One region of the Bacillus thuringiensis genome, then DNA from elsewhere that is predicted to be linked to it. Evidence: riboswitches for the same ligand, from Rfam matches in the RefSeq annotation. Region 1 holds a riboswitch; each other region holds the start of a gene.

Region 1 (8,026 bases):
TATGGAGGATCAATATGATAAAAAAAGTAATGATAATGGCTTCACTGTCTGTTATAGTTGGCGGCGGAGTATACTATTTTCTTGTTAGCCCTAATATAAAGGAAAACACTGTATTAACAACTAAAGTGAATCCTACTATTGAATCGGAAGTACAAGGGAATATAGAAGAAAAAGAAGAGCAACAAATTGATTATGCTAGCATATCTCAAAAATTAGATCAATATTTAGTCGGAAAGCAATTCAATGGAACAGTTTTGGTAACAGATAAAGAGCGTGTTATATTGAATAAAGGATATGGGTATGCTGATGTTCAAAATAAAATAGAAAATACACCTCAAACAAAATATCGTATCGGTTCTATTACGAAAACAGTTGTTGCCACATCTATTTTACAGTTGCAAGAACAAGGGAAATTGAATATTCAAGATAATGTAAATAAATATATTCCTTCATTTCCGGAGAATAAAAATATTACGCTATATCATTTATTAACACATACCTCTGGTTTACCTGAACACGCAAAAGGCAATGTGAATGCTGCTTCCCGTTTACAGTTAATTAATTGGATTGGACGTCAAAATTTAGAATTTCCTGCAGGAACAGGTTGGAGATATACAGATTATAATTATATGGTGCTTGCTTATATAATAGAACATATATCGAAAAAACCTTTAGGAGATTACATAAAAGAAAACATATTTGTAAAAGCAGATATGCATGAATCCGGTATGGGAAATATGGTACCTGGAGATAAAAATTTTACAAAGGGTTATGTGAAAAAAGATCAAGAACTTGTACCAGCGCAGAAGTTAGGCATGGATTGGCTATATGGTTGCGGTGAGATGTATACGACAGTTGGAGATATGAAGAAGTTAGACGAAGCAATTATAAATGGAAAACTTCTTTCTGAACAAAGTATACAAGCAATGTTTTCGCCTTCAGCAGAACGGAAATATGCATTTAGTTTTTATATATATCCAGATTATTTTCATAATCATGGTGTATTATCTGGTTGGAACACTTTCAATAATTTTAATAAAGAAAAAGGGATTTTTGTTATGTTATTTTCAAATGTGAAAAATAGTATGGATGATGACTTTAATAAAGAGTTTCGAAAGATGGTAAATGATTTATTAGAACAAAGGGGATGAGAAAATGGAACATAAAACTTTATCAATAGGTTTCATTGGTATTGGCGTAATGGGAAAAAGTATGGCTTATCACTTAATGCAAGATGGTCATAAAGTATATGTATATAATAGAACGAAAGCAAAAACAGATTCTTTAGTGCAAGATGGTGCACAATGGTGTGATACGCCAAAAGAGTTAGTGAAGCAAGTTGATGTTGTAATGACAATGGTTGGATATCCACATGATGTAGAAGAAGTGTATTTTGGTATAGAAGGAATTATAGAACATGCAAAAGAAGGTACGATAGCAATTGACTTTACGACATCTACACCTACTTTAGCAAAACGTATTAATGAAGTTGCAAAAAGCAAAAATATATATACGTTAGATGCACCTGTCTCAGGAGGAGATGTTGGTGCGAAAGAAGCAAAACTCGCAATTATGGTAGGTGGAGAGAAAGAAATATATGATAGATGCTTACCTTTACTTGAAAAGTTAGGAACAAACATTCAATTACAAGGACCAGCTGGGAGTGGACAACATACAAAAATGTGCAATCAAATTGCGATTGCTTCCAATATGATTGGAGTATGTGAGGCTGTTGCTTACGCGAAGAAGGCTGGATTGAATCCAGATAAAGTGTTAGAGAGTATTTCAACAGGGGCAGCAGGTAGCTGGTCATTAAGTAATTTAGCTCCTCGAATGTTAAAAGGAGACTTTGAGCCAGGATTTTATGTGAAGCATTTTATGAAAGATATGAAAATTGCTTTAGAGGAAGCAGAAAAATTACAATTACCAGTCCCGGGCTTAAGTTTGGCGAAAGAATTGTATGAAGAGTTAATTAAGGATGGCGAAGAAAATAGTGGAACACAAGTATTATATAAAAAATATATAAGGGGGTAAACGAGGTGGACCTTCAAAAGTTTGATGAGATGATTGATACTGTACAGCGAGCTACTTGTATGAAAATTAATGAAAAACAAAAAGGAGCTTTTAAACAAAAATATGATTTTGAACCAGAATTTGAATATGGAAGAGATGAGAAAGGGCATTATGTAATTCGAACCTCTAAAAAGATGTTAGAAGAAATGGAATTTTATTTGGCATTGAAATATGATCGTGATGGAGTGGATCTTTATATGCAAGCTGAGATTGACGGTATATTTCATGTATCTGTTAGCTATGGTGAAGATGCCCTACATCTACAAGAATTGTTTCAATTTCTAGAAGAAAATAAATAAAAGTCCTCATTTGAGGACTTTTATTTATTTAGTCATCTTTAATTTTTATAATTATAAGTTAGAAGCGCGGCGGCACCGTTCAACCGGGAATGGGATAATTTGTGCGATGTGATTAGGACCAAATTGTTTTGTACGAGCATGGCGTATTATATAAAAAGCACACAGAATTGAAACAGGAATAGCGCCGAATAAACCAAACAATAAAGCGCTTACACAAGATGCGACAAATCCTAAAACACCAATTTCTAACTCTTCCATAATAGCTCCTAAAATAACAGGAAATGCTCCACATGTAACTCCAAGTATAAGTGCGATAAGTAAGCTCATGATTATCCCCCTCTGTTTGCGATATTATTTTCCTTCTTAGTTAATTGTAGTATATCACATACAAAACAGAATTTTCAGAAAAAATTCAATAAATGTTCAAAAAATGTTCGAAAAATACACTTGAAAAATCAAGACGTTAAATTTGTGGTGAAATGGTACTTTTGAGTAAATAAAAAATCAGGCTTATTTCAAAAGTGAAATAAGCCTGTTCCATAGGAGGATGTATATATGTAGAGTGAATAAAAGTTTGGAAAAGGGGGTCCAAGTCCTTTTATTCAACTAACTACCTTAATAGATTGGAACCCAGCCTTCAGTTGTCACAAAAATACGAATAGCTACAACTTGACGATCATCTTGCAAGGTAAAATAATGTCTTGCATTTTCAGGAACAGATATTAGATCGCCTGGCTCAAGTTCAACATCAAAGAATTTCCCATCTTTGCCTTCAATAGCGAAAATGCCATGACCACTGACGATAAAGCGAACTTCGTCGTCTGTATGATGATGTTCTTTTTGGAAATTAATTAATAATTCGTCAAGGTTAGGTGTGCTATTTGAAAGTGAAATTACATCATATGCTTTATAACCTCGACGTGCTGAAACATCAGCAATTTCTTTTGAAAAAACAGCTAATATTTCAGCTTTGTTTTCATCTGTTAAAGAATAATTTTCATTTAAATGAGTAGGAAGTTTAGAAATATTCCATTTCTCATATAAAACGCCTTCCTCTTGTAGAAATTTAGATACTTCTACTTCATTTTCAATACGAGTATTTACTTCATGAATACGAATTTGCGCCATTAGAAACGCCTCCTTGAATTGATAATAGTTTTATATGAAATTGGAATAAAAACTCATAAGCTTCTAATCTCTTCTTTGCATCAAAGCTATCTCGGCCCCATACGGTAATACCGTGGTTACGGATTAATACCGCTCCCGAATCACCTTGTATATGCTTTCGGAAGTTTTCTCCAAGCGTTGGGATATGGGCATGGTTTTCGATAATAGGAATGTGAATTGTTGCACCTTCTTCCCAAATATCGAGAGCTTTAATAATTTCTTGATTTTGAAGGGTAACTGCATCACTATATAAATTTGTAATGACATTATTATCAGTTGTATGAACATGAAGTACGCACCCAGCATTCGTATTGTTATAAATATGTGTATGCAATATTGTTTCTGCTGAAGGGCGTAATTCAGTCTCTAAAACGGGAACTCCTACATGATCTACTAATAGAAAATCATCTGGAGTGGTTTTTGTTTTATCTTTACCGCTTGCTGTAATGAGAAAAGTAAGTGGCTCATGACTAACTTTTATAGAAATATTACCACTTGTTGCTGGGAACCAATTTCGAGTTGTTAATTCTTTTTTTATCTCGCTCAAGTCATACCACTGACGAAAAAGTTGTTTCATGCCCTCACCTCCAACAAAAGTTTTAATTCAGCTTGCACATCTTGAAATGTTTCAAACGGTGTATAAGCAATATGATTTTCTTCGCACTTTGTAATAAGAAAGTCGCGAGCGAATACTTTATCAGCTTGTTTCGCAGCTTGTAAATCAGTAATAGAATCACCAATTACAATATGAAAGTCATTTGTATCACTTAATTTACGAATTAATGATGATTTACATAATCCGCAATAATTTTGACAATGATCATCACAAGAATGAGGCCATTTAACTGTAATGAACTCTTTTGAAAAGTCTGTTTCATTACAATAAATTTGTTCTTTTGGAATGATCCCTTGTAAGAGTGGATAGACGAAGAAATCCATTCCACCTGATATAACGTAAAAAGAAATGTTATTTTCATTTACAAATTGTATAAATTCATGAAAACCATTACGAATTTCAGCAGTTTCTATTAAAAATTGAATAATTTCATCGTGCAGATGAGTAGGTATTAATCGAAATAATTGAGAAACACCTTCTTGAATAGATAGCTCTTGTGATAAAATTCTATTCTTTACTTCTTCAGCTTCTGGTGGTGCGAATTTTTCCATAATGGACATAATGTTATCATTATTTGTAATCGTGCCATCGAAATCACAAAATACTTGAATACTCATAATTTCACCTCATGAGAGGGATTTCCCCATATTTGTAGTGCACTATGCAAATTTATGTCATCTACTTCATGGAGTGGTTTATTTTGCAAAGTAGCATCAATTGCAGTACGGAAAGCTTTACCACCGCCTTGCGCTCCATTTGGATGTCCATGTATCCCGCCGCCAGCATTAATAACAACATCTTTACCGAAATCTCGTACAATAAAGGGAACGAAACCAGGGTGAATACCCGCAGATGGGACAGAAAAACTTTTCTTGAAAAATGCATCTTCCTCAGTTAAATATTTTGAAATGCTGAGAGCTTCTTCTTTTTCTAATGCAACGCTTCCGTATGGAGACGGGAATAAAGAAAAATCTGCACCAGCATAACGTAGTAGCTTTCCAAGTAATAATGGAGATGAAATTCCATATAACTTCGATGCCGAATAAGCACCACTTACAGCAGGGTGTGCCATAATAGGAACTGGGATTTCATCATCTTCTGCAAGTGATTGTAGTACATCTAGTCCGTAAGCAAATACGTTAAATAATAGAATATCAGCTCCAGCTTGCACTGCACGTTTCGCATTTTCTTTTAAATCAAAAGTTCGTCCTGTTAAATTTACGGCATATAACGTTTTATGTCCGTATGTTTCATATACGGATTGTAAAACTTCTTTTCCAGATACAATGCGTTTCGTAAGTGGTGTTAATGCATTTTCAAATAATATTTCATCATCTTTTACTATATCTACACCACCACTTGCTTGATCACGTAATTGCGTTTTTAAATACCCAATATTTCGTCCAATCATTCCTTTAAAAATACTCATTAAAAGGGGACGATCATGCACTTGTAAAAGGTTTCGAATACCATCTATCCCGAATTTTGGACCAGGAAAATGTTTTTTTAACTCGTCTGAAAAAGTTAAGTCAATTAATTTTACTTCGCCATCAAGGGATAGCTTTCCGAATGTAGTTGTTAAAATCGCTGGTAAGTCTGGACTGAAATTTAATAACGGGTATTCGATTTTAATAATCCCACGTTTTACCTTTTTGCGTAAATATGAATTCGTATGTTCTTGTTCAGCTAATTCCTCAATATGAATGACGTTGCCTTTATGCTGTTTTAATTGTTCTTGTAATAAGTGTGGCAAATGAGTCCAAGAACCAATTGTTAATCCGAGTGCAATTTGTTCCGCCTTTTTTTCTAAGTTATGTGAATCGTCATGAATTAAATACGTCGCTATAATTCCGCTCATTGTTATAACCCCCTAGTTAAATAAAAAAACCTCTCAGCTAAGGAGAGGTTTTTTTACAACCAGCTCCTTATCTGTCAGCATAATGCTGCGAGAATTAGCACCGTGTCTACAATTGTAGATCGGTTGCCGGGCTTCGTCGGGCTCGTCCCTCCACCTGCTCTTGATAAGAAGTATTTAGAAATGTTTAAATTTTTAAGATAACTGAATTTTGTCAGATATTTTTCATGTTGTCAATGGCTTTTTGAAAATTTTTAATTTCTCAATTCGATTAATTGCTTCCCGCAATCGCTCCTCTGTATGCAGGAGCCCAACGCGAACATAACCTTCGCCGTGCTCACCGAAGCCAACACCTGGAGCAACTGCAACGTGTGCTTTTTCTAATAAAATATTAGAAAATTCCTCAGATGTATAGCCCTCTGGTACAGGAAGCCATGCAAAGAATGATCCTTTTGGAATATCAACATTCCAACCAATGGAATGACAAGCTTCTATAAGGACATTTCTTCGAGATTCGTAACTATTTACAAGGTCTATTACGCAAGACTGTGAACTTAATAGTGCTTCGCGGGCAGCATCTTGAACTGCACCAAAAATACTAACATACATATGATCTTGCAATAGGTTAATGGTTTCAATGACACTTTCATTCCCTACTGCAAAAGCAATACGCCAGCCAGCCATATTGAAAGTTTTCGATAGAGTGTAAATTTCAATTCCTGTATCTTTGGCACCATCTGCTTGCAAGAAACTAACAGGTTTTTGACCATCAAATCCGATAGCGCCGTAAGCGAAATCGTGAACAACTAATATATTATGTTTATTAGCAAAGTGAATGGTTTTATCAAAAAAATCTTTTGATGCAGTAGCACCGGTAGGGTTATTTGGATAGTTTAAAAACATTAACTTTGCTTGCTCAGCGATAGAGTCATCAATTTGTTTATAATCCGGTAAAAAATGATTTTCTGCAATAAGTGGCATGGTTTCAAAGTGTGCCTTTGCTAAGGCAACCCCGGATAAATAATCTGGATAGCCTGGATCCGGAACGAGAATCGTATCACCAGGATTTGTAAAACAAATCGGTAATTCTACTAGTCCAGCCTTTCCGCCAAACAAAATAGCAACTTCAGTTTTTGGGTTTAATTCGACGCCGTATTCACATTTATAGAATGTAGCTACGGCTTCCTTTAAGCTTTCATGTCCGCGAAATGGCGGATATTTATGATGAATGGTCTTTTCGGCAGCATCTTGTAAAGCTTTTACGATATGCTGCGGTGTTGGTTGATCTGGATTACCTTGACCTAGATTAATAACATCGTGACCAGCTGCAACGACTTTGTTAACTTTTGCAACAAGTGAAGCGAAAAATTGTGTTGGCAATGATGTTACTATCTCAGAAGGTTGAAATAATTTCATACTTTCCACCTCTTTTGAAAGTTGTTACAATTCTAGTGACAAATGATATAATCTTTCCAGTATTTTGTAAAGAGAAAAATAAGAATGGGGCTGAAAAAATGAAAGTCGCATGTATTCAAATGGATATTGTTTTTGGAGATGTAGAAAAAAATATTGAGAATGCTAAAAATAAAATAAGCGAAGCTATGAAGGAAAGGCCAGATGTTATCGTCTTACCAGAGTTATGGACAACAGGATATGATTTAACGAGACTTTCTGAAATTGCAGATAGGGATGGAGTGGAAACGAAAGAAAAGTTAATAGAATGGGCGAAGCAATATGATGTACATATTGTTGGTGGGTCCATAGCAAAGCAAACGGAGCAAGGCGTTACAAATACGATGTATGTTGTAAATAATGAAGGACAGCTAGTCAACGAATATAGTAAAGTACACTTATTTCAGCTTATGGATGAACATAAATATTTAATAGCTGGTAATAGTACGGGCGAATTTAAGCTAGATGATGTTGAATGTGCTGGAACAATTTGTTATGATATTCGTTTTCCAGAGTGGATGCGTGTCCATACTGCTAAAGGGGCAAAAGTATTATTTGTTGTAG
Region 2 (8,026 bases), 1.6 Mb from region 1:
ATTCCTTTAAGAGAGAGAAATGGCATGGGACAATGCCTGTCATTTATAACGTATACGGAAAACCAGCTTGGATTATTCCGGTTGTTGATGACGGAGGCCTAGTACGTGCACATACAGTTGTATATGCTGCTAATGCAAAAATATTTGCGACAGGTTCTTCGCAGAAAGAAGCGCTTGAGAATTATAAAAACGTAATGAGTGGTAATGGTGATACCTTTAGACCAACCTCAACAGGAAAAGAAGCGCAAAAAGAAGGTATTGTACAACGTGTATATAAAGAGAAATCAGGTGAAAATACAATCGTGTACGTACTTTTAGAGAATGAACAAAAGGTATTTATGATACCGGTGAAGAAATTCCCGTATGCTATGTTTACAGAAGTAGGAGACCCAATTCAAATTACATATTTAGATACAGGAGAGATGATGGCCTCGGTATCTAAATTTACGAATAGCAATGTGAAAAAGTAAAGCGATAGAATTTCTATCGCTTTTTTTTACATTATGAAAGAGGAAAATGCGCTGTACTTGACGTATGTTTATGATGTAACTATAATTGTTACGATTCAGTGTATATAGGAAAGGGTGAATTGAAAAAGTGAATGAAGTTAATCACGAAATATATAAACCTGTAAAGGCAAACAGGTTATGGATGATTCTTGTATTAGGAACACTTACGGCGATTGGGCCATTATCTATTGATATGTATTTGCCTTCATTACCGAAGTTAACGGATGACTTGCAAACAGGTGCATCCCTAGCGCAGCTTACATTAACAGCTTGTTTGCTTGGGTTGTCAGTAGGACAATTATTTGTTGGCTCAATTAGCGATATTTACGGAAGACGCAAACCACTTATTATTGCTCTTATTATTTATATTGCTTCTTCTTTACTTTGTGCTGTTGCGCCATCTATTTGGACATTAGTATTATTGCGCTTCCTACAAGGAGCTTCAGGATCAGCCGGGATTGTTATATCACGTGCAATGGTACGTGATATGTACTCAGGTTCTGAAATGACGAAGTTTTTCTCACTGCTTATGTTAGTAAACGGAGCAGCACCTATTTTGGCACCAATCATTGGAGGGCAATTATTACAGTTTACAACGTGGCGCGGTGTTTTCATCGTTCTTGGAGCAATTAGCGTATTCATGTTAATCTCAGCTACTTTTGTATTGCGTGAAACATTACCTCCTGAAGAAAGAGAAACGGGTGGTTTGTCAGGGACTTTGGCGACGTACGGAAAATTGTTAAAGGACCGTCTGTTTATGGGATATGCATTGTCACAAGGATTAGTAACAGCGGCAATGTTTGCATACATTTCGGGCTCACCATTTGTGTTGCAGAACATATACGGAGCATCGCCACAGCAATTTAGTTTATTCTTTGCGATTAACGGCATCGGTATTATTATTGCTAGTCAGATAACGGGTCGTTTAGCGGGGAAAGTGAATGAGAAGACATTATTTGTTGCTGGTATTATTATCGCAGCTGTTGGTGGCCTATCTTTACTACTGACAATCGTACTAGGAATAGGTTTAATCGGTGTTTTATGTTCGTTATTCCTTGTTGTATCAAGTGTCGGGGTGGTATCAACAACTGGGTTCTCATTAGCGATGAGAAATCAAAAACAAGCTGCAGGAACAGCATCAGCTTTATTAGGCTTATTACAGTTCATTTCAGGAGCGCTTGTTGCACCTCTAGTAGGTATTGGTGGGAGTAATACAGCGTTACCGATGGGTGTTGTTATTGCGCTTTGTGAAGTAGGAGCAGTATTATGTTATCTATTTATGGCCAGAAGAAGTGAGAAGCAGTTTGAACTGCAACAAAGACAAAATTTAGAGGCTTAACAAAAAAGAACTGATTCAAAGGGAATGTTTGAATCAGTTCTTTTTTTCATTTTTTTGAAATACCTCATACATATTATTCATGATCGTATCATATAAAACAGCAAGTTTATCCCACACCCAGCGATTACTATCGACTTCTTTTTCCCCGCAGTCGATAATATCGGTATGGTCCGTAATTTTATACGCTTTTTTAACGATAATAGGAGCAATCTTCGGTATACGTGGGATTTCTTTTAAGATATCTGCGAAGTTTCCAATGTAGACATGACCGATGATTTCGATTGTTAATGATTTATCCGATATATTTAGCACGGTATGAAATTGATTTGTATGTTGTTGTTTTAAATATTGAGCTAACTTAAATGGAGCATGCTTCTTCTTTAATACGCGGCGAAGGCTCTCTGTATTTTCGATATGAAGTGATTTTTCGCGAATAAGGACACGAATATCTTCTCCCATAAAAGGCATTGTGTTGTACATAGATGATTCTCCTTAAAAACTTACATATGTTTGCGTTATGCATATGTAAGTCTAGCATGGTTTGTTCTTTATGTGTGCTTACAGTTTTGTAAGGTGATGTAGTAAAGCATTGCAAAAGTTATTTGTATAAAGTGACGATACTGTGACAAACATGTTGGTATATATATTACGATGTCGTCTTAAGTGTAAAAAGTAGGGCGTTCTCGGTATAATAACAAGTGGAGATAAAAGAAACTATAATGAGTAATAGCTGTAGATAAAAGGAGAAGAAGAGATGAAGAAGGTTTTGGGTATTGCTGTAATGGGAAGTATGCTCCTTCTAGCAGGGTGTAATGGAAATAAAGATACGAAAGAAACGAAAGAAAAGGTAGAGCAATCTGCTGAACAAACAGAAGAGATGAAAGAATACCTTGCAGTACATGAAAAATACGATATAAAAATGAATAAAGAAATTAATAAAGCACTGCAGTTATTTGAAGTGGCAAAAGAAAAGGGCGGTAAGGAAATAACGAATGCTACATATAAAGAAGATGTGCAAAAGGTAACAACGAGCATGTTAGAAGATATTGATCATATACGTAAAGAAATTCGTGTGCCGAAGTCGAAAGAGCAAGAACATGAAGTATATGTTGGTTTCTTGAATGAATCGGAACAAGCGATGAAAAAATTACAGAAGTTAGCTAAAGAAGAAGATTCATCGTTGATTCGTGATATAGAAATTAATTTTGCAACAGCATCGACATACTATAAACGTTTTCAAGCAGAAACGAAAAAATAACCTTGCCTGTGCAAGGTTATTTTTTCTTCTTACCATCTCCGTCTGCATCCTCGGATACTAATATATTCTGTTCTTCGTGAAATTCGGAAATAGTTTGCCCGGTAATATTATCGAAAGGGGTATAAGAAAGAAGTGATACGTTTCTTTTTAATAAAGAGTTTATAGAAGCCGATGATGACAAGTATAACGATAGTTAAGGATAATCCTATAGTAGCAAGAAGTAAGGGATCCATCTTATAACTCCTTTAACATCATTTCTTGTTATGATAAGCCGAAAACTGTAATTTCGATAAAAGAATTAAAAACTGATTTTTCTAAATTTATCCAATTTGATTGACTTTTCAATTTTTCAGAATTATAATTCGAAATATACAATTTGAACCAAATAATAATATAGCAATTTACTTATCCAGAGAGGTAGAGGGACTGGCCCTATGACACCTCAGCAGCGGGTTCTGTAATAGGAACACCGTGCTAATTCCAGCAAGCAAGTCTTGAAAGATAAGTGATGGGCCTTTGTTTGTTAAGCCTTGATCTTATTTTTTAAGATCAAGGCTTTTTGTATTCTAAAAAGAGAAAAGGGAGTAATGGAAAAAGTACATTCATAAAACAAAGTAAATTCATGTGTTTAGGGGGTTATTGAAGTGTATGTAATTAAAAAATTATCGGTTATGGTGTTCACACTATGGGTTATTACGACAGTGACATTTCTAATTATGCATATTATTCCGGGAGATCCATTTTCATCAGATGCAAAAATCTTTCCTGAAGAAGTGATCCAAAACATGAGAGCGAAGTATCACCTTGATGAACCGTTATGGAATCAATATGTTGCTTATTTAGACGGTGTAGTTCATTTTGATTTTGGTGAATCTGTTCAATCAACCGGGCAAGGTGTATCAGAAATTATAACAACTGGCTTTGGTCCATCAGCAATTATTGGTCTACAAGCACTTGTTATTTCATTGTTGGTAGGAATTGCGGCAGGGACATTTGCTGCTCTATATCATGGGAGAGTAATTGACTATAGTGTGAGTTTGCTCGCAATTCTAGGTATTTCTATTCCAAGTTTTATTTTAGCACCACTATTTATACAAGTATTTGCTATCCAATTTGAGTTTTTACCAGTAGCCTCTTGGGGAACATTCGAACATACGGTATTGCCATCCTTTGCATTAGCGTTAGGGCCAATTGCAGTTATTACAAGGTTTGTTCGTTCTAATATGATCGAAGTACTGCAGAGTGATTATATTAAGCTAGCAAGAGCAAAAGGTATACCAATTAAGAAGATTATTATAAGACATGCTCTTCGAAATGCGATTGTTCCAGTACTTACATTTGTGGGACCGTTAATGGCTGGACTTTTAACAGGGACTTTCGTTATTGAAAAAATCTTTTCAATTCCTGGCCTAGGAAAATATTTCGTAGATAGTATTTTTAACCGAGACTATCCGGTGATTATGGGAACAACGATTTTCTATAGTGCATTATTAATTGCTTGTATTTTCATTACAGATATTATTCACCGCATTGTTGATCCGCGTATTCGTTCTATTACATAAGGAGGGGGGATATTTAAATGGGAGCTTATGAAATTAATGAACAGTTATTAACGAAAGAAGAGAAAAAAGAATTAACGATAAATAAAAATCAGCAAACGATTAGCAGAAAGAAAGAAGTGTTTCGTAAGTTTATATCGAATCCAATCGCAGTGTTAGGAACAGTGACGTTATTGCTAATTATTGTTTTCTCGCTTATTGGCGAAAGTTTAACTTCATTTACTGCGAGTGAACAAGTAAAAGAGGCAACAAATTTACCGCCGAGTAGTGAACATTGGTTTGGAACAGATGATCTAGGGAGAGATATTTGGGCACGTACTTGGGCTGGTGGGAAGATTTCACTAACAGTTGGATTAGTAGCAGCTGCCCTCGATATAGGGCTTGGTGTACTGATTGGTGGATTTAGTGGATATGTGAGAGGGCGTAATCGCCTTGGAACGTTAATTGATGAGTGGATTATAAGAGGAATTGAAGTATTATACGGCATCCCATATTTATTAATTGTTATTTTACTATTAATTGTTATGAAACCAGGTCTTTTCACCATTATTATCGCCCTTGCATTAACGGGATGGATTGGAATGGCTCGTCTCATTCGAGCACAAGTATTGTCTTTAAAACAACGAGAGTTTGTTATTGCAGCAGAGCGATTAGGTACATCACATATGAAAATTATATATGGGCATTTAATTCCGAATTTAACAGGGATTATTATCGTAAATTTATCATTTACAATTCCAGCAGCTATTTTTTCAGAATCATTTTTAAGCTTTATAGGACTTGGAGTACAATCACCAGCGGCAAGTTGGGGGACGATGACGAATGATGCACTTGGGACATTATTGAGCGGAGAATGGTGGCAGCTATTTTTCCCGGCAATCATGATTGCACTCATTATGTTCGCATTTAATGCAATTGGTGATGGTTTGCAAGATGCGATTGATCCAAAAATCGTCAAACGGAATCGAAAGGAGAAAAAACATGGCACAAATCTTATCTTTAGAAAACGTAACGTTAGCCGTTGAAAAAGAGAATAGTAAGCAAGCGATTGTGAAACATGTTTCCTTTTCTATTAACGAAGGTGAAATAGTTGCACTTGTAGGAGAAAGTGGTTCAGGAAAAAGTGTCACAGCACAATCCATTATCGGCTTGAATCAAGAATCAATTCATATTGATGATGGAAATATAGCTTTCCAAGCAAAGGAATTAACGAATTTACAAGAGTCAGAATGGAATCAAATTCGCGGAAAAGATATTTCCTTTATATTTCAAGATCCGCTTTCATCTTTAAACCCAACGATGAAGGTAGGCAAACAAATTACAGAAGTAGTTTTGCAACATGAGAAAAAATCGAAAAGAGAAGCAAAGGAAATTGCGATTAACTTGTTAACAGATTTAGGGATACATGAAGCAGAGAAACGCTTTGAACAGTACCCACATCAATTAAGCGGAGGTATGAGGCAGCGTATTTGTTTAGCAATTGCGTTTGCTTGTCATCCAAAGCTTGTAATTGCAGACGAGCCGACAACAGCGTTAGATGTAACGATTCAGAAACAAATTATGGGGCTATTAAAAGAAAGAAAAGAAAAACAAAATACGAGTATTTTATTAATTACACATGATTTGGCACTTGTACGTGAAGTAGCTGATCGAGTAGTTGTTATGTACGGGGGACGTGTCGTTGAAAAAGGAACGATACAGGAGGTAATAGGTTCTCCTAAACATCCATATACGAAAAGTTTATTACAAGCAATTCCGAATATGGATGATTCCGAAAAGGTATTACGTGCTATAGAAGGAACGACACCTTCCATTGAAACATTAAATAGCTTTGGTTGTCCTTTTGTAAATCGTTGTCCAGTAGCGATAAAAGAATGTATTCATCGTTTCCCAGAGAGAACAACATATTCTAAGGAGCATAGTTCACATTGTTGGCAGCATGTTCTAGAGCATAATAAAGCGAAATCAAAAGAGAAGGTGAATGCCTCATGACGACAGATTTAATTACTGTAAAGCAAGTAATGAAAACGTACGGAAGTAAAAGTAAAGAAATCACAGCGTTAAAAGACATATCACTTTCTATCCCGAAAGGAACAACACTTGGCATTATTGGTGAAAGTGGTTCAGGAAAAACAACACTTGGAAAGCTCATAGCAGGGATTGAGAGTCCAACGTCTGGTGAAATTGATTATAACGGTCAAGTCGTTCACAAGCTGAAGTCAGCTCATAAGCGAGAGTTTTTACAGAAAGTACAGTTCATTTTTCAAGATTCTACAGCTGCATTAAATCCGCGCTGGAAAGTACGCGATAGCGTAACGGAAGGTTATATTTCATTCGGTTTAGGTGATAAAGGGTTGAAGGATAAAGTAGCAGGTGATGCGCTAGAGCGTGTTGGATTAGATAGAAGATATATTGATCGATATCCGCATGAATTTAGCGGAGGACAACGTCAACGTATCGCTATTGCAAGAGCGCTATTATGTGAGCCAGAAGTATTAATTCTTGATGAACCAATTTCGGCATTAGACGTTTCATTGCAAATTCAAATTGTACATCTGCTGCAAAAGATTCAAAAGGAGCAAGGCTATACATATTTATTTATCGCGCATGATTTGCCGATGGTTCACTATTTATGTGAAAAAGTGGCTGTCTTATATAAAGGAGAACTTGTTGAATTTGGAAATACGGACGAAGTGTTCCGTAATCCACAACATTCTTATACAAAAACATTATTAGCATCAACACCAAAAATTTCGGGTTAAAGGAGAATGTAGGATGAAGAAGTTTTTACTGTTTGTCATTATGACTGTTTTAGCGATTACTTCGGTCGCTTGCGGTAAGAAAGAGACGCAAAAGGCGAGTGCCGGTAAGGGAGAAGGAGATCGATTAGTAACGAATATTAGTAGTGATCCATATACACTTGATTCTGCTATTGCAACAGATAGCACGTCAGGTTATATAATTGGGCAGTTGTTTTCAAGTTTATATACGCAAGATAGTGATGGGAAATATCAAAATGAATTAGCAGAGAAAGAAGAAGTAAATGCTGATGGAACTGAATATACAATCCATTTGAAGAAAGATATTAAATGGTCAGATGGTTCTCCTATTACGGCAAATGATTTTGAATTTGCATGGAAGCGATTGTTAAATCCGAAAACGGGTTCTATGAATGCGACAGAAATGTATTTCATTAAAGGGGCAGAGGCATATAATACTGGAAAAGGTGAAGAGGGACAAGTTGGTATTCAAGTCGTTGATCCTCAAACATTAAAGGTAACTCTTGAACATCCAGTTGCTTCTATTAAACAAAAATTAGCAAGCTCATTATTTATTCCATTAGCTAAAAAGTCGATTGATG
Region 3 (8,026 bases), 530 kb from region 1:
CTACTAACTGCTGATTGCTTAATTGATTTAACTCAGCAATTGTATAAGTTTTCGCTACAGCTAATTGCTTACTTTCCTTTTTTACCTCAGGCGGTCTTTGTGATAAATCGGCAAATTGTAGCCTTTTCTCAAAAGACTTGCTTTCGAGCACTTTCGATGAATGAGCTAATTCTTGTACTGGTAGTTGTACACCGACTGGCTCCATTTTGAGCACATTTCGATAAGAAACTTGCTCTCCCTTAGTATCTTCTGCCAAACTTACCCCTTGAAAACTCCCTAACATTAAACTAGCAAAACTTACCCCTACTAACATTTTTTTTGAATAGCCTTTCATACTCTCCCCTACCTTACATTTTTAGTGTCCCGCTCCATTATTTTACTATTTTTACTTTTTGTCCTGTATTGAGAAAAAATAAGGTAACGTTCACACATGTATCCATTCCATGTAAAATTAACGCTTGACTTTCCGTGCATTTTATATCAAAAAAAGATAGATAATAGCAAAATTCCTGCTACATCTATCCTCGTTTTCAACACTATGATTTTAACTTTATAAACGTAACTTCCGGTAATGTTTGCATATACTGAATAAACTCATTCTTTTCTTCTGACGATATATTTTTCAGTTGCATCCCTACCTTATAAACAGTTTCTGTACCTTGCTGTGAAGCTTCTACTTCATATGAAAGTATTGGAATACCTTTCACTTGTAATGTTTCTAATATTTGTTGTACTGCTTCATGTTTATTTACAAACATTTGCACTGTTATATTTTGTGGAAATAAAAATTGCACTTTAAAAATACGACTTACAATTTCTAAACCAATTAAAACGAGAATCGTCGCTCCAATCCCTACTACATACATGCCAGCCCCAATTGCTAATCCAATTCCTGCTGTGGCCCATAAACCAGCCGCTGTCGTTAATCCTTTCACCGCCTGCTTTTGAATAATAATTGTGCCTGCACCTAAAAAGCCAACTCCACTAACGACTTGTGCTGCAATACGACTTGGGTCTAGAGACATATGCTCTTCAAACACAATATCTGAAAAGGCATATTTCGAAACAACCATTATTAACGCACTTCCTACCGCTACGAGGAAATGAGTCTTTAATCCAGCTTCTTTCGATCGAATTTCTCTTTCAATACCAATCATTGCTCCTAACAAGCCAGCAACACCGATTCGTATAATAAAATCAAAATCTACACTCACGGGCACTTCCCCCTTTCATTCATTATAGATAGATAAAACAAAAATTATCACAAACATCCATTTATCGATACGAAAGAATACCACTAAAACAAACTTAATACTCCGACCGTTTTATGTTAATATTTTAAATATTAACATAAAATAAATAACTTCTAATTTTAAACCTCCACTAATTTTCTAAAAAAACAAAGGTGAATTACATGAAATTAGGTTGAGAAAGTTTAGAAAACGCTTTCATTTTGTGTCATAATTTTTTATAAAAACTACATAACTAAAGGAGCTTACTAACAATGAACGTCTCGTTACTTACACCTACTACTGATTTACAAGAAGAATACTTAGATTTCTATAACGAATGGAAAGATAGCGGTGAAACAATGATCCCGTGGGTTATCACAAAAAATCCTGCCAACTTCCCAGCTATGGTTCAAGAACTTCTCGATGCGCATAACGGAATAAATATCCCTGAAACTTGGGTACCAGATTCTACATATTGGCTCGTTACAGATAATAATAGAATTGTCGGAGCTGTTAATATACGTCATCGTTTAACTGAACATCTATTTAACGCTGGCGGTCATATTGGTTATGGCATTCGCCCTTCTGAAAGAAGAAAAGGTTATGCTACGAAATTACTAGCATTATCATTAGAAAAAACGAAGGAATTAAACATCACGAAAGTACTTGTCGTTTGCGACGCAGTGAATACCGCTTCTGAAAAAACAATTTTACATAACGGTGGACTTCGTGATGATGATTTCACTGAGGAAGATGGAAATGTAGTAAGAAGATTTTGGATTGAGCTATGAAGAAGCCATCTAATGAAAATAATCTTATTATAGAGAAATATAGTAGAAGTAACGAGCTAAAAGTAAAACAACTTATTGATTTATATAATGAAGACTCTTATCTATTTAACTTATTACGAGATAGTAAAACAAAATGTGCGTATGTTGCCTGCTATAAAAAAGATGTAGTAGGCATCTTTCTCACCTGGAACAGTAGCTTCCATCCATACTGCACATACTTTCGAATATACACGAACCCTTTCTATTCAGAGCTACGTATTGAACAATTCTTATTTACTGAGATTCAAAAACGAGAACAATTTAATTTACCATTCCAAACTTCTATATGGGAAACGTCAGCTCATTTAAAAACTTATTATGAACAAAATAAGTTTATTGAAATCCGAAGAACATATATGCCAATATTAGACTTACAAAAAATAGTTCCTATCGATATAGTTCCTAATTCAAATTATCATTTACAAACTTTATCAAACATCTTATCTAATAATAACTTACTAGAAAAACTAGCCTACTTAGTAAAAGGCATTTACGAGCAAACCCACTTAGCAAATCCCGTTGCTCTATATCCTCTCGAAACTTGGAAAGAAAAGATCTTAGCTGATGACGTGTTACTAGATGGGAGCTTTCTAATTATAAGTGAAGAGAACGAAATTATTGGGTACTCTTTCCTCCATACATTGGAAAAGGATGATACGTTAGAACTAGGATGGTGCGGAACTCACACTACAGACAATTTACCATTACTAAAAATTCTCGTTTTCGAACAAATTATGTATGCAAACAAACACGGCTATTCTTTCATTCAAGGTGAATTCGATTCAACTAGTATATATGCAATGGAACTATTAAAATCCTTCCCTTTTAACCCTTGTGCTACTTGGATTACGTATCAAAAATAAGCGAGAAAGTGATTATACACTTTCTCGCTTATTTTACACTGCTTCTATTTCAAACTGCACTGTAATACCACTTGGATCTACTACCGCAAACCCATTTGTAGTTTCATTTATTTCATGTTGTTTTTCTATTAATCTTTCTTTCACTTCATCTAACGCTTCTTTATGCGGTAGTACAATCGCATATACCTTTAGTCCAGTTGCATGTACTGGCGGGTGTGGATTGTTTACTCCGTTCCACGTATTTGCACCAATATGGTGATGATATCCCCCTGCTGAAATAAATAAGCAATCCTCTTCACGCTGTTGTACTTCAAAACCTACTGTTTTCACATAAAATTCATGTGATTTCTCTACATCAGCTATTCTTAAATGTACGTGCCCAACGACAGTATTAGCAGGCAAACCATCAAACTCATAATCAACGAATGTTGCCAATTCTTTTAAATCAAGTGGTGTACTTCCTCCTGGCCCTTCTCCCCATCGATCGCGCGGACGGTCTGCATAAATTTCAATACCATTCCCCTCTAAATCTTGCAAATAAAAAGCTTCGCTATATGTATGATCACTTGCACTATTAAACCTTGAAATTGGTAAAATTTCATTTGAATATGTATAACGCCCTTCTTGCTCAGCCGGGCTGTCAATTACATTCTTATTACGAAGAACCCCAAATAGCGCAGAAGCAAAAGCTTCACGAGTCGGAACTAAAAAGGCTACATGATATATACCAGTCGTACGCGGTTCTTGCAGTACCCCGTCCTCTAACTTTTCAAGAACAAGTAACGCGTTCTTTCCACCTTTTCCAGATAAATATGCTTTATTTCCCTCTTGCTTAATTACCTCTAAGCCTACAACATTTTCATAAAAAGCAATTTGACGTTCTAAATCTTTCACTTTAAATTCAACATGACCAATACGTGTTTTCGTATGAATTTGTACCATGAATAACTTCCTCTCTAGTTTCCTTTAATTTTTTATATCAGTTGATAGGCGATAACTCCATTCAACGAATACACCTTAATTTTGTTTTTTCGTAGCATCAACTTTTAGCCATTTTTTCGATATATCACTTAATGTGCCATCTTTTTCTAATTCTTTCAACGCTTTATTTATATCTTCTAACTTTTCACTCTTTTTTGCAAATGGAAATGCAATCTCTCCCCATTCAAGTGGACCAAATCCTATTTTGACGTTGTCCAATTTCGCCTTTGTTATAGTTGTTTCTACTTGAACTTTATCATTATAATAGGCATCGACGCGTCCAAGTCCTACTTCATTCAATTCCGCTGTCGGATCCTCTGAGAACGTTTTAATTGTAAAAGCATTATTTTTATTTAATGCTTTTAATTCTTGCTCTCCAGCTGTACCAAGCCCGACACCTACAGTCTTACCTTTTAAATCTTCTAGCGATTTAATGGTATGATTATCTTTCTTCACCGCGAATACAGAACCAGAATACACGTACGGAATTGAAAAATCATATTTCTTTTTTCTTTCCGGAGAAACTGATAGTTCATTTGCAATTGTATCAATTCGTCCTGAATCTAATAAGCCAAATAATCCCTCAAAATCAGAAACATTCCATTCTACTTTATACCCAGCCTTTTTAGCAGCCGCTTCAATAATTTCAGCATCAAAACCTTTTACTTTCTCACCCTCTTTAAAAATAAATGGACTACGACCTGCAGATGTCCCAACTTTTACTACTTTTTCATTTGTTGTTTCGCTTGCTGTATTTGAACCACAAGCTGATAAAACTCCAACTGATACTGTTAATACTAATGTTAGTAATAATGATGATTTCCTCACAATTCTTCCTCCTAAATAACGAAATGATTGCCTTCTTCTGAAGCATTCAATTGTCGTAAAAACTTTTTCGTACGTTCATTTTGTGGGTTTCGGAAAATTTCTTCTGGTGTTCCCTGCTCTACAATAATGCCATCAGCCATAAATATAACGCGATCCGCCACCTCTTTTGCAAAATTCATTTCATGTGTAACAACAACCATCGTTATGTGCTGTCTTGCCAAGTCTTTAATAACTTGCAATACCTCATTCACCAATTCTGGATCAAGTGCGGAAGTCGGTTCATCAAACAATAATACTGCGGGATTTAAAGCCATTGCCCTAGCAATACCTATCCTTTGCTGTTGCCCTCCTGATAACATTGTTGGATAAAAATCTTCTTTATCAGCTAAGCCTACTTGTTTTAATATTTTTCTCGATATTCCCTTTGCCTCTTCTTCACTTTTTTTCTGTACAACCGTTAATGCCGTTGTAATATTTTGCAATGCTGTTTTATTTTTAAATAAATTATAATTTTGAAAAACCATTGCCGTTTTTTGACGCAATTGTATTATTTCTTTTTTATAAAGTCTCTTCGCATAAATCTCTAAATCTTCAATTCTAATACTGCCATCATTCGGTTGTTCTAATAAGTTTAAACACCTTAATAATGTCGATTTACCCGAACCAGAAGGTCCAATAATGACTACTACTTCTCCCTTATTTACAGTAAGTGAAATTCCTTTTAGTACTTCATTATGTTTGTAAGACTTATACAAATCTCTTATCTCAATCATATATATCACCTCATTTCTGTTACAAATATGGTGCATCCAGTTTCTTTTCTAACTTTTTCTGTCCCCAGCTAATTACGATTGTAATAATCCAATATACTATCGCTACCGCTAAATAACTTTCCATATAACGATATGATTGTGCCGCTAGCATTTTCGCTTGTGCTAAAATTTCAGCCACCCCAAGTGCAAAAGATAACGAAGATTCTTTTAACAATCCAACAAAATTATTTCCAAGTGACGGTACTGCGACACGAATAGCTTGCGGAAAAATAATTTGTCGCATCGCTTGCGCCTTTGTCATTCCAACTGATAAACAGGCATCCATTTGCCCTGATTCCACAGCATTTAATGAACCTCGAATAATCTCTGATAAATAAGCAGCATTATTTAAACTTAGGCCAATTAAAGTTGCTTGCATAGCTGTAAGCACTGTAAATGTCGGAAAGATTTGTGGTAATCCGAAATATAAAACAAACAATTGAACTAATAACGGGGTTCCTCTAAAGAAAGAGATATACACTCTTGCAATTGAATATAAATATTTCGTTTTATTTTTCGTTATGATCGCCAAGCCGATCCCTATAACGAAGGAAATAATCATTGAAACTACAGTAATCCCTAAAGTTATGTATACATATTTAAATAATTGCGGAAAACTTTCTAAAAAATACGTTACATCAAACTTCACTCTATCCCCCCTCTCTAAACAAAAAACTCTTCTTACGCATATAAGAAGAGTTAAATGTGAATCCATTTCTTCTCATCTTTCAAACGCCTATTGCGTTCGCTGGAGTTAGCACAGTACTTTGATACAGCCTGTTGCTGAGATTTCATCGGGCCAGTCCCTCCATCTCTCTTGATAAGAAAACCAATAAATTTTTCCATTTATTTAGTTGTTATTATGAAGAATACACCCCATTACTAATAATGTCAATAAGAAAACTATGAATTAAATTTAATGCTTTTTTTAGACTGTCTTACTCCTATTAAATTTCCTCCTGTTCATTATATCTTGAGGTGTAATATTGATTGCACAAAAAAGCCATTAATTCTATCAAACTTAGAAATAATGGCTTTTTTATAAAGGTATTATACTTATCTCATTTTATGTACTTCAGCAACTAGCTTTCCACCCTGAATGCCCATATAAAGCTTCACAGGTGCATCATTCGTATTTTCAAATACTAAATCTAAATATGGATATGCAATTGTAGCATCTCTTCCTTGTGGAACATAACCTACCGTTTTAGAATGTGTAGTTCTCTCCACCATTTTCAGGCCAGCTTGATCTGCTGCATTGTATAAAGTTGAAGATGTTTGACAAACACCACCGCCATATCCATCTACTAATTTACCATCAACTATTTCTTTCCCTAATTGATATCCTTTATCTGGTGTTGTATCACCGATTAATGAATTAAAAGAGAAACGGTCTCCTTTTGCTAACACAACTCCATTTATGCTCGCTGCTGACAAACGAATATTCTCAATACGGCCACCTGTTGAACCACCTAAGTTCGTTTCATATCTACCAATTACCGTACCATTTCCTTGCGCATCACTTAATGTTGCGACTGGTTTTTTCTCCACGATCGGCAACTGATACGTAGCATCCCACATACCAACATTTAACAATTTATCTACTAATTCTTTTTCCATTAATTCATAAGAAGGTTTTCCTTCTTGCCAACTTCCATCAGGTGCTATACGTGAAGGAACCATTTTTTTGTCGACGCTTTTTCCAACCTCACCAACAACCTTTGTTACAGACTTTTTAAATTTCGCTTCATCTTCGAAATAGCCTAAACCAGATAAATCTAATTTTTTCACTTCAGTACCAGTTCGGCCATCAACTAAACTAATAGTATCCTGCACTTCTGCTTTAGCCTCTACAGTGTGCCCACCAATATCACTTACCAATGCAACATCACTTACTTTTGCACCACAGCCACTCACTACAGCTACACATAACACCCCAACTAATATACCCTTTACTTTACGGAACAATATACTCTCTCCCTTTCCCCAACATCACTATTATGTATTTATTTCATTTTTATGTATGTTTTGTTACAATCATTTTACAATATGTTTATAAAATGTTACAAGTTATTTTTCACTCTATATAAATTACTCTTTTCTTTTATAAATGTCTATACATATTTACATAAAAGTTTGAGTTTGATAGAATTGTAACTTTTATGTAAACTCTCCCCTTTATCCAGTATATACCATTAAGCAAAAGAAATTCAAATCAAAAACCTTCAAGCTATTTTTTATAAAGTGAAACTTTAATCAGTGGGGGTCTTACTGCCCGTTAATGCGGGATAAAGAGAAATCTCATCAACATAAATAGGTATTTGCCGTGCCACCGCTCCGCTTTTGCACATACATTATGGTGAATTCAACCTATTTTAAAGAAATGGAGGATGTTATTATGTATCCCTACAATCCATATGATCCATATAATCAATATGCATACCAACAACCACAGTATGACTTACAAGCACAATATCAAT

What was found. Region 1 has a riboswitch for S-adenosylmethionine ahead of mtnW (2,3-diketo-5-methylthiopentyl-1-phosphate enolase). Riboswitches for the same ligand answer to the same signal wherever they lie in the genome.
Positions count from the first base shown of each region.
Region 2: linked by a shared signal. The riboswitch ahead of AC241_RS01055 (ABC transporter permease) and the one ahead of mtnW (2,3-diketo-5-methylthiopentyl-1-phosphate enolase) in region 1 are both predicted to bind S-adenosylmethionine.
Region 3: linked by a shared signal. The riboswitch ahead of AC241_RS17350 (amino acid ABC transporter permease) and the one ahead of mtnW (2,3-diketo-5-methylthiopentyl-1-phosphate enolase) in region 1 are both predicted to bind S-adenosylmethionine.

Region 1 covers NZ_CP012099.1:3,903,512-3,911,537, reverse strand. The annotation lists gene AC241_RS20000 (serine hydrolase) at 15-1,151, shown strand; gene AC241_RS19995 (NAD(P)-dependent oxidoreductase) at 1,156-2,034, shown strand; gene AC241_RS19990 (DUF3909 family protein) at 2,040-2,372, shown strand; gene AC241_RS19985 (hypothetical protein) at 2,424-2,699, opposite strand; gene AC241_RS19980 (1,2-dihydroxy-3-keto-5-methylthiopentene dioxygenase) at 2,988-3,500, opposite strand; gene AC241_RS19975 (methylthioribulose 1-phosphate dehydratase) at 3,478-4,116, opposite strand; gene AC241_RS19970 (2-hydroxy-3-keto-5-methylthiopentenyl-1-phosphate phosphatase) at 4,113-4,772, opposite strand; gene mtnW (2,3-diketo-5-methylthiopentyl-1-phosphate enolase) at 4,769-6,013, opposite strand; SAM riboswitch class I at 6,078-6,183, opposite strand; gene AC241_RS19960 (pyridoxal phosphate-dependent aminotransferase) at 6,236-7,426, opposite strand; gene AC241_RS19955 (carbon-nitrogen family hydrolase) at 7,441-8,026, shown strand, end outside.
Region 2 covers NZ_CP012099.1:178,144-186,169, forward strand. The annotation lists gene AC241_RS01030 (DUF3981 domain-containing protein) at 1-470, shown strand, start outside; gene AC241_RS01035 (multidrug effflux MFS transporter) at 589-1,848, shown strand; gene AC241_RS01040 (hypothetical protein) at 1,882-2,328, opposite strand; gene AC241_RS01045 (hypothetical protein) at 2,603-3,106, shown strand; partial or broken gene AC241_RS01050 (DUF3951 domain-containing protein) at 3,123-3,339, opposite strand; SAM riboswitch class I at 3,509-3,614, shown strand; gene AC241_RS01055 (ABC transporter permease) at 3,751-4,668, shown strand; gene AC241_RS01060 (ABC transporter permease) at 4,686-5,690, shown strand; gene AC241_RS01065 (ABC transporter ATP-binding protein) at 5,647-6,657, shown strand; gene AC241_RS01070 (ABC transporter ATP-binding protein) at 6,654-7,427, shown strand; gene AC241_RS01075 (peptide ABC transporter substrate-binding protein) at 7,441-8,026, shown strand, end outside.
Region 3 covers NZ_CP012099.1:3,373,839-3,381,864, forward strand. The annotation lists gene colA (collagenase ColA) at 1-334, opposite strand, end outside; gene AC241_RS17320 (MgtC/SapB family protein) at 537-1,214, opposite strand; gene AC241_RS17325 (GNAT family N-acetyltransferase) at 1,505-2,023, shown strand; gene AC241_RS17330 (hypothetical protein) at 2,020-2,925, shown strand; gene AC241_RS17335 (VOC family protein) at 2,959-3,867, opposite strand; gene AC241_RS17340 (amino acid ABC transporter substrate-binding protein) at 3,943-4,734, opposite strand; gene AC241_RS17345 (amino acid ABC transporter ATP-binding protein) at 4,746-5,507, opposite strand; gene AC241_RS17350 (amino acid ABC transporter permease) at 5,527-6,195, opposite strand; SAM riboswitch class I at 6,265-6,373, opposite strand; gene AC241_RS17355 (VanW family protein) at 6,603-7,514, opposite strand; gene AC241_RS17360 (hypothetical protein) at 7,945-8,026, shown strand, end outside.